DNA from 2 places in the Rhizobium sp. BG4 genome. Region 2 is predicted to be linked to the other one. Evidence: riboswitches for the same ligand, from Rfam matches in the RefSeq annotation. Region 2 holds a riboswitch; the other holds the start of a gene.

Region 1 (4,056 bases), 640 kb from region 2:
TGCGCCGAAATAGGAGGAATAGGCCGGATAGTCGGCGAAATTGTCGAAGCCGAGCAGCAGCGGCGCCTCATGGCCGTCGAGCCGCAGATCCTGGATGACCGCGCCCCAGGTCATGATCTTGGCCGTCAGACCGCCGCCCTTGATCTCGACGCGATAGACGGTCTCGCCATCCTTCGTCGTTCCGAAAACTTCCCGCTTCAGCTGTTCAGCCATCTATCCATCGTCCTGAAATCTGTTCGCTTTCCGGCAGCGAACCTGCCCCCATTTTCCACGAACCGCAACTGCCAAAGGCAAAAAAGAAGCGCCGCGGCATCAAGGCCAGCGGCGCAACGTCAACAGATTGATAAGCCCTCAGATTTTCGTGCCGATCTCGCTGAGCTCGTAGGGCGTCGTCTGGTAGATTTCATTGATCCAGTTGCCGAAGAGCAGATGCGCGTGGCTGCGCCATCGGTTCTGCGGCGGAAGGGCTGGATCGTTATGCGGGAAATAGTTATGCGGCATCTTGATCGGCACGCCGGCATTCACGTCGCGGAAATACTCGTCCGACAGTGACGTCGAGTCATATTCGACGTGATTGAAGATATAGAGCCGCTTGGCCGCTTCTTCCTGAACCAGGCAGACGCCCATCTCGTTCGATTCCATCAGGATTTCCAGACCCGATGCCTTTTCGATATCGGCACGGCGAACCTCGGTCCAGCGGGAGACCGGGATTTCGAAATTGTCGGAGAAACCGTTGAGATAGACGGAAGAGGGCTTCAGGTTCTTGTGGCGATAGACGCCGAAGGCTTTTTCGCCGAGCTCATGCTTCGGCACCCCATGGAAATGGTAGATGGCCGCCATCGCGCCCCAGCAGACATTCATCGTCGAATGCACGTTGGTGCGCGTCCATTCGAAGATGTCCTGCATCTCCTTCCAATAGGTGACGTCTTCATAGGGCATCAGCTCTATCGGCGCGCCGGTGATGATGAAACCGTCGAATTTGCGGTGCTTCACCTCTTCCCAGGTCTGGTAGAAGGCGAGCAGATGGTCTTCGGAGGTGTTCTTGGCCTTGTGGTTGCCGATGCGCACCAGCGAGAACTCGACCTGCAGCGGAGAGGCGCCGACGAGGCGCGCCATCTGCACCTCGGTCTTGATCTTGTTCGGCATGAGATTGAGAAGCCCGATCTGCAGCGGACGGATATCCTGGCGGATAGCCATCGTTTCGGTCATCACCCGAACCCCCTCCTGAACGAGGGTTTCGAAAGCGGGGAGCGTGTCAGGAATCTTGATGGGCATCGCATTCACTCGATCGAACAGAACAACCGGCAAATAAAAAACCGGCAACGAAAGAATCGCTACCGGTCCGCACGCGGCCCTTTAGCGACTTATTTAACGTGGCTGCAAGCCGGCCGGCCAAATCACCACGAGGTCTCCTAGATAGCGCTGACAGCGGCGCGAATCAATGAGGATTCGCATGCGGCGCCTTGGCGCAAGGTAACTCACGCATTAATGACTGGTAGAATCTGTTGATGGACAGTGCGCGCTACCATGTTAATCAGGGGCGATGCTGTACGGGAATGCGTGATGACGGACGACGCCAAAGGCGCGGCTGGCGGTCAGCGGCAAGACCGGGTCGGATATGACCTGAGCCTCGGCTACCGCCTTAAATTGATGTTTCAGGCTTTCTGGGCCTCCAAGGTGCGCGGCAAGATCCTGTCGCTCGCGGCGATTCTGCTCGCCGTCATCCTGGCGACGGCCTATGGCCAGGTGGTCCTGAACCGCTGGAACGCACCCTTCTACGATTCGCTGCAGCGGCGCGATGTCACCGAATTCTTCCACCAGCTGCAGGTCTTCGGCCTGATCGCCGGCTCCCTCCTGCTGCTCAATGTCGGCCAGGCATGGCTGAACCAGATGACCGCGCTCTACATGCGCGAGGGCCTGACACGCGATCTCGTCGATCAATGGCTGAAGCGCAAGCGAGCCCTTCGGCTGGCCTCGAGCGGCCTGATCGGCGTCAATCCCGACCAGCGCCTGCATGAAGACGCCCGAAACCTGGCGGAAAGCACCACCGGCCTCGTTCTCGGGCTCATTCAGTCCACCATCCTGCTCGTCAGCTTCATCGGCGTTCTCTGGGAACTGTCGAGCGGCTTCGTCTTCCACTTCAGCACCTATTCCTTCGCCATCCCCGGCTACATGGTCTGGGCCGCGGTCTTCTATGCCGCCTCGGCATCGATCCTCAGCCAGATCGTCGGCCGCAAGCTGGTGCCGATCAATGCCGAGCGCTTCTCGAAGGAAGCCGAGCTACGTTTCTCGCTGATGCATGCAAACGAGAACATGCCGGCGATCACCGTTGCCAAGGGCGAGGAAAACGAGCGCCAGCGCATCAATATCGATATCAGCACCGTTCTCGCCGTCCTGAAGCGGCTGACGATGGCGAATACCAATCTCACCTGGGTCTCTGCCGGCTATGGCTGGCTCGTCATCGTTATCCCGATCATCGTCGCTGCCCCTGCCTATTTCTCCGGCGGCCTGACCTTCGGTGAGCTGATGATGTCGGTCGGCGCCTTCAACCAGGTCAACACGGCGCTGCGCTGGTACGTCGCCAATTTCGGCCCGATCGCCGAATGGCGCGCAACGCTGAACCGCGTCACCGATTTCCGCCATGCGCTTCAGCACATGGATGACGCGATGAACCCGAAGAATGTCATCGCCTACGAGGACACTGCCGCGGACAGGCTTGTGATGAAGAACGTGACGATCGCCGCAAAGCTCGGCGAAGAAGTCGACCAGTGCGGCGGCTTCCGTGTGCACGAGCCTGACGTCACGCTGAAGGCCGGCGAGAAGGTGATGATCAACGGCGATCACAACGTCAATCGCAAGCTGCTGTTCCAGGCAATGGCCGGTCTGTGGCCCTGCGGCAGCGGCACGATGGGCCTGCCGCCATCCGACGACATGCTGTTCATCCCGCAGGTCGCCTATATCCCCGGCGGCACGCTGCGCGAGGCGCTCTGCTTCCCCGAACCTGCCGGTTCCTACAAGAACAAAGATATCGAAGCTGCGATGGAGAAGGCCGGGCTGCGTCAGCTCATCGGCCGTCTCGATACGCGTGCGCGCTGGGACAAGGTGCTGGATTCCGACGAGCAGAAGGCCATCGGCTTTGCCCGGCTTCTGCTCGTGCGGCCGCGCTGGGTGGTCTTTGACGAAGTGCTCGAAGGTCTCGAACCGGAGTGGCAGACGACGCTCACCAACCTGCTGACGGCGCTGCCTGATACGGCGATGATCTATATCGGCCGCTCCGAGACCTATATGGAAGTGCTGAAGCCGCGGGTGCTGCACCTCGAAGCGATCGCTTCGAAGACCGAAGAACCCGCACCGCCGAAAGCCGGCACCGGCCGCCCGGCGGCGGCTCCGGTGCTCTAGCAGTCATCACATCGGCTGGACGCCGCTGAGGCCGACGGAAACCTGCTTGGACGAAACGCTGCCATCGGCGGCCTTCTCGGCCGTGACGATGACGGCAGCACCCGGCTTCAGATCATCCTTGGTAGCCGACGCGATGGTGACAATCTGCGTGCCATCGGGAATGGCGATCGTCTTTTCCTTGCCCTGATAGGTGAGCGTGATCGTCTTGCCGTTGACCGCCTTGACGGAGGTGCTGACCGTCGCATTGGTCATCTCTGTATTCGGCTTGGCATCCCAGGGGCGATTGCCCTCGCCGGTGCCCTTCATCGAGGCCGGGAAGATCATCACCTGCAGTGCATCATTGGGGCCGCTGCCCTTCGGCATCGAGCCAACGCCGACGAAATCGCCCGGCTTGATGTCATCGACGGATGCCCGCTGGATACCGCCGATCTTGAAGCCCGATTGCATGGCGATCGACTGATCGCTGCCGTCGCGGGTCTTGATCGTCAGCACGTCGCCATTGAGGCTCTCGACGATCCCGCGGATGCGAACGCGCTGCGTATCGTCGGCCCGGCTGGACTGAACGGCTGAAAAGGTGATGGCTGCGGCGGCGAGCGCCGTCAGAAATGCGGAAGAAAGCTTGCGAGACATATGACTATTCCTTGTCGCCACGATAGC
Region 2 (4,056 bases):
ATTCCTAAATCAGTCAATATTACATCACAAACTACTATCGAGCACCCCATTCACGTTGGTCCCGGCTGCGTGGTGATGGCCGACAGCATCGGTCGGTATTGCTTTATCAACGCAAACACGTGCATCTTTGACAGCGTCACAATTGGCAAATTCGTCACATTCGCGCGCAACTGTCAGATTGGCGGTGTCGAACATCCAATACACTATGTTTCAACGAGCTTCTTTCGGATATCTAAGAAGTGGTTTCCAGATGACCCGGTAGTTCAAGGCGCCGAAACTATCCCCAATAAAACACCAAAGAACAGAAAACGCTCGAATAAAATAGTTGTCGGTAGCGATGTTTGGTTTGGTGCGTCAAGCTTAGTATTGAAAGGCATCACGATCGGCGATGGTGCCGTAGTTGGAGCCGGGGCAGTCGTAACCAAAGATGTGCCGCCATACGCGATTGTTGCAGGAAACCCTGCCAAGATTATACGATACCGCTTTGATCATCAGACCATCAGAGACCTTCTTCGCCTCAGATGGTGGGACCGAGATATAGATATTATTCTGAAACTGCCGCTCGATAATGTTGAAAAGACCATTGCGCTTCTCTCGGAGATAGACGCCGAGAAGACCAAGCCAACGTCCATATTTTCAGTAAAGCGATGGCTTTCGTAGTTATTGGCGCAAAACGCCAACTGGAGCGGGTGAAGGGAATCGAACCCTCGTATTCAGCTTGGGAAGCTGCTGCTCTACCATTGAGCTACACCCGCGCGGCACCAGCCTTCCAACAGATGGGAGGCGGTGTCAAGGCGGTCAGATGCGGAAGTGTTTCGAGAGCTTTAGGCCCTGGGCTTGGTAGTTGGAGCCGAGGCCGGAGCCGTAGAGGCTGACGGGCTTTTCCAGCATGTGCTCGTAGATGAGGCGGCCGACGATCTGGCCGTCTTCGAGGATGAAGGGGACTTCGTGGCTGCGGACCTCGAGGACGGCACGGCTGCCGCGGCCGCCGGCGGGTGCATGGCCGAAGCCCGGATCGAAGAAGCCGGCGTAGTGGACGCGGAATTCGCCGACCAGCGGGTCGAAGGGGGTCATCTCGGCCGCATAATGCGGCGGGACGTGGACGGCTTCGCGGGAGACGAGGATGTAGAATTCGTCCGGATCGAGGATCAGCTCGTTGCGGCCGCGACTATAGAGCGGCTCCCAGAAATCGAAGATATCGTGCTGGGCCTTCTTGTCGACATCGACGACAGCCGTGTGGTGCTTGCCGCGGTAGCCGATCAGGCCTTCCTTGTCGCCGGTGAGATCGATCGACAGCGCAATGCCACCGCCCGAGACGTTCGGCTTGCTGCTGGCGACCAGCGTTTCGGCGTCGTGCAGGGCCTGCAGCTCCGGCTCACCCAAGATGGAGTGGCCGACGCGGAAGCGGATCTGCGACAGGCGCGAGCCGCGGCGCACGACGATCGGGAAAGTGCGCGGCGATATCTCGAGATAGAGCGGCCCGGAATAGCCGGCCGGGATCTTGTCGAATTCCTGGGCGTAATCGGTGATGACTCGGGTGAAGATATCGAGACGGCCGGTCGAGCTCTTCGGATTGGCCGAGGCCGACATATCCGATGGCAGGTCGAGGCGCTCCATCAGCGGAACGATGTAGACGCAGCCGGTTTCGAGAACCGCGCCTTCCGAGAGATCGATGACGTGCAGACTGAGGCGATCGAGCTTGTCGGCCACCAGATGCGAGGGACCCGGCATGAAGCTGGCGCGGACCCGGAAAGCCTTGGCGCCGAGACGCAGATCCAGGCTCGCCGGCTGGATCTGATCGCGATCAAGCTCCCGCTCCGACACGAGGCGGCCGGCTTCAAACAACGCAGCAATGGCACGATCGGCCAAAATTCCAGTTTCGCGAGCCATCATGCTCCATCCATAGTTCGTGGCCGACAAAACCAAATACAGGGAATTGACGCAAGAAGCTAACGGCAGTATTGCAGCTTTATCCCGTGGTGATTTGGCCGGTCGGCTTGCAGCCACGTTAAACAAGTGGCTAAAAAGACCGGGTGTGAAACCGGTCTGCATTTGCGGCCGGTTTTTTTGTTTTTGAGGTGATGGCATGAGCAAGTCCTGGCGCCCTGCAACCCAACTCGTTCACGGAGGCACTCTGCGCTCGCAATATGGCGAGATGTCGGAAGCGATCTACCTGACGCAAGGCTTCGTCTATGACACGTCCGAGGCGGCGGAAGCGCGCTTCAAGGGCGAGACCGACGGCTTCATCTATGCCCGCTACGGCAGCCCCACCAACGACATGTTCGAAAAGCGCATGTGCGCGCTCGAGGGCGCTGAAGATGCGCGCGCCACGGCCTCCGGCATGGCTGCCGTTACCGCGGCGATCCTCTGCCAGCTGAAGGCCGGCGATCATATCGTTGCGGCCCGCGCCCTGTTCGGCTCCTGCCGCTGGGTGGTCGAGACGCTGGCACCGAAATACGGCATCGAATGCACGCTGGTCGACGGCCGCCACCTGGAAAACTGGGAAAAGGCGATCACCCCGAAGACCAAGGTGTTCTTCCTGGAGAGCCCGACGAACCCGACGCTCGAGATCGTCGATATCGCCGGCGTTGCCAAGCTCGCCAACCAGATCGGCGCCAAGGTTGTTGTCGACAACGTCTTTGCGACGCCGCTCTTCCAGAAGCCGCTGGAGCTCGGCGCCCATATCGTCATCTATTCGGCGACCAAGCATATCGATGGTCAGGGCCGCTGCCTCGGCGGCGTCGTTCTCTCCGACAAGCAGTGGATCGACGAGAACCTGCACGATTATTTCCGCCACACCGGCCCGGCAATGTCGCCGTTCAATGCCTGGACGCTGCTGAAGGGCATCGAGACCCTGCCGCTGCGCGTCGCCCAGCAGACGAAGAACGCCTCGAAGATCGCCGACTTCCTGGCGGAGCAGAAGCAGGTCGCCCGCGTGATCTATCCGGGCCGCAAGGACCATCCGCAGGCCGATATCATCGCCAAGCAGATGACCGGTGGCTCGACGCTGGTCTGCTTCGAGCTGAAGGGCGGCAAGGAAGCCGCCTTCAAGCTGCAGAACGCGCTCGACGTCGTGACGATCTCCAACAATCTCGGCGACACCCGCAGCCTGATCACCCATCCGGCAACGACGACGCACAAGAACCTGTCGGACGAGGCGCGCGCCGAACTCGGCATTTCGGCAGGCACCGTTCGCCTCTCGGCTGGCATCGAAGACACGGACGACCTGCTGGAAGACTTCGCGCAGGCTCTGTCGAAAGTGAAGGCGTGAGCGGTCCTGCCTAGCGCAGGACGCGCTTCATCGTCAGCACATCCGCAAACGGGAAAAGCAGGCGCAGCGGCCCCAGCCTGAGGCGCCTGCTGACGACAAAGCCGTTTCGGCGATATGTCGAAACGGCCGGATTATGCCCGGCGACCTGGAGTGTGACGGTATCGCAACCGCTTTCCGCGGCTGCCGCAGCGACAGCTTCCAGGAGCATTGTTCCGCCGCCTTGGCCGCGAAGCTTGGCATCAACCTTCAGCGTGTAGAGATAGAGTTCGCCAGCGGCCAGACGGGGCTCCGTGAGGCAAAAGGCGAGGAAGCGCAGCAATCCCTGCAGCGATCCATATTCTGCCTGGAAATCCCGCGCCGTCGGCGAAAAGGGCCCCTTGCCCGCCACGGAAAAAGTTGCGTGTCCAACGATGCGGCCCTTGCACTGGATGGCAATCAAGCGATCCAGATTGATTGACCGCTTGAAAAGTGCGGTACGCCGCTCGGCCGGTCCAAGGAAAAAACCCAGCGAGTCCCGCCCGCGGGCGACGCGCCTGCGAACCGCTTCGGCGAGCGGGTGTTCAGGGAAAGATCGCAACAAAGTAAAACTGGCGCGATTGGTTTGCTTGCCTGAAGTGCTATCCATAAAGCGCGCCAGACCAGGTTGACGGCAGTGTCAAATTTGCCCCCGAATTAATGATTAATGTAAAAACACCGTTTTCAATAGCGTTGAAAGCTCGACTTCCCGCCTCATTTCTTGACGGACAAGGCCGGGTATAAGATACGAGTAACATATCCTGACTAAG

What was found. Region 2 has a riboswitch for S-adenosylmethionine ahead of F2982_RS06930 (O-succinylhomoserine sulfhydrylase). Riboswitches for the same ligand answer to the same signal wherever they lie in the genome.
Region 1: it holds a riboswitch for S-adenosylmethionine, as region 2 does, so the genes downstream of both, metA (homoserine O-succinyltransferase) here and F2982_RS06930 (O-succinylhomoserine sulfhydrylase) in region 2, are expected to answer to the same signal.

What each region holds. Positions count from the first base shown of each region.
Region 1 is NZ_CP044125.1:1,963,749-1,967,804, reverse strand. It holds gene F2982_RS10065 (aldose epimerase family protein) at 1-213, opposite strand, end outside; gene metA (homoserine O-succinyltransferase) at 352-1,275, opposite strand; SAM riboswitch at 1,337-1,414, opposite strand; gene F2982_RS10055 (ABC transporter ATP-binding protein/permease) at 1,564-3,399, shown strand; gene F2982_RS10050 (hypothetical protein) at 3,406-4,029, opposite strand.
Region 2 is NZ_CP044125.1:1,319,416-1,323,471, forward strand. It holds gene F2982_RS06915 (CatB-related O-acetyltransferase) at 1-660, shown strand, start outside; tRNA gene F2982_RS06920 (tRNA-Gly) at 682-755, opposite strand; gene F2982_RS06925 (2'-deoxycytidine 5'-triphosphate deaminase) at 799-1,893, opposite strand; SAM riboswitch at 1,967-2,045, shown strand; gene F2982_RS06930 (O-succinylhomoserine sulfhydrylase) at 2,087-3,271, shown strand; gene F2982_RS32160 (GNAT family N-acetyltransferase) at 3,282-3,659, opposite strand.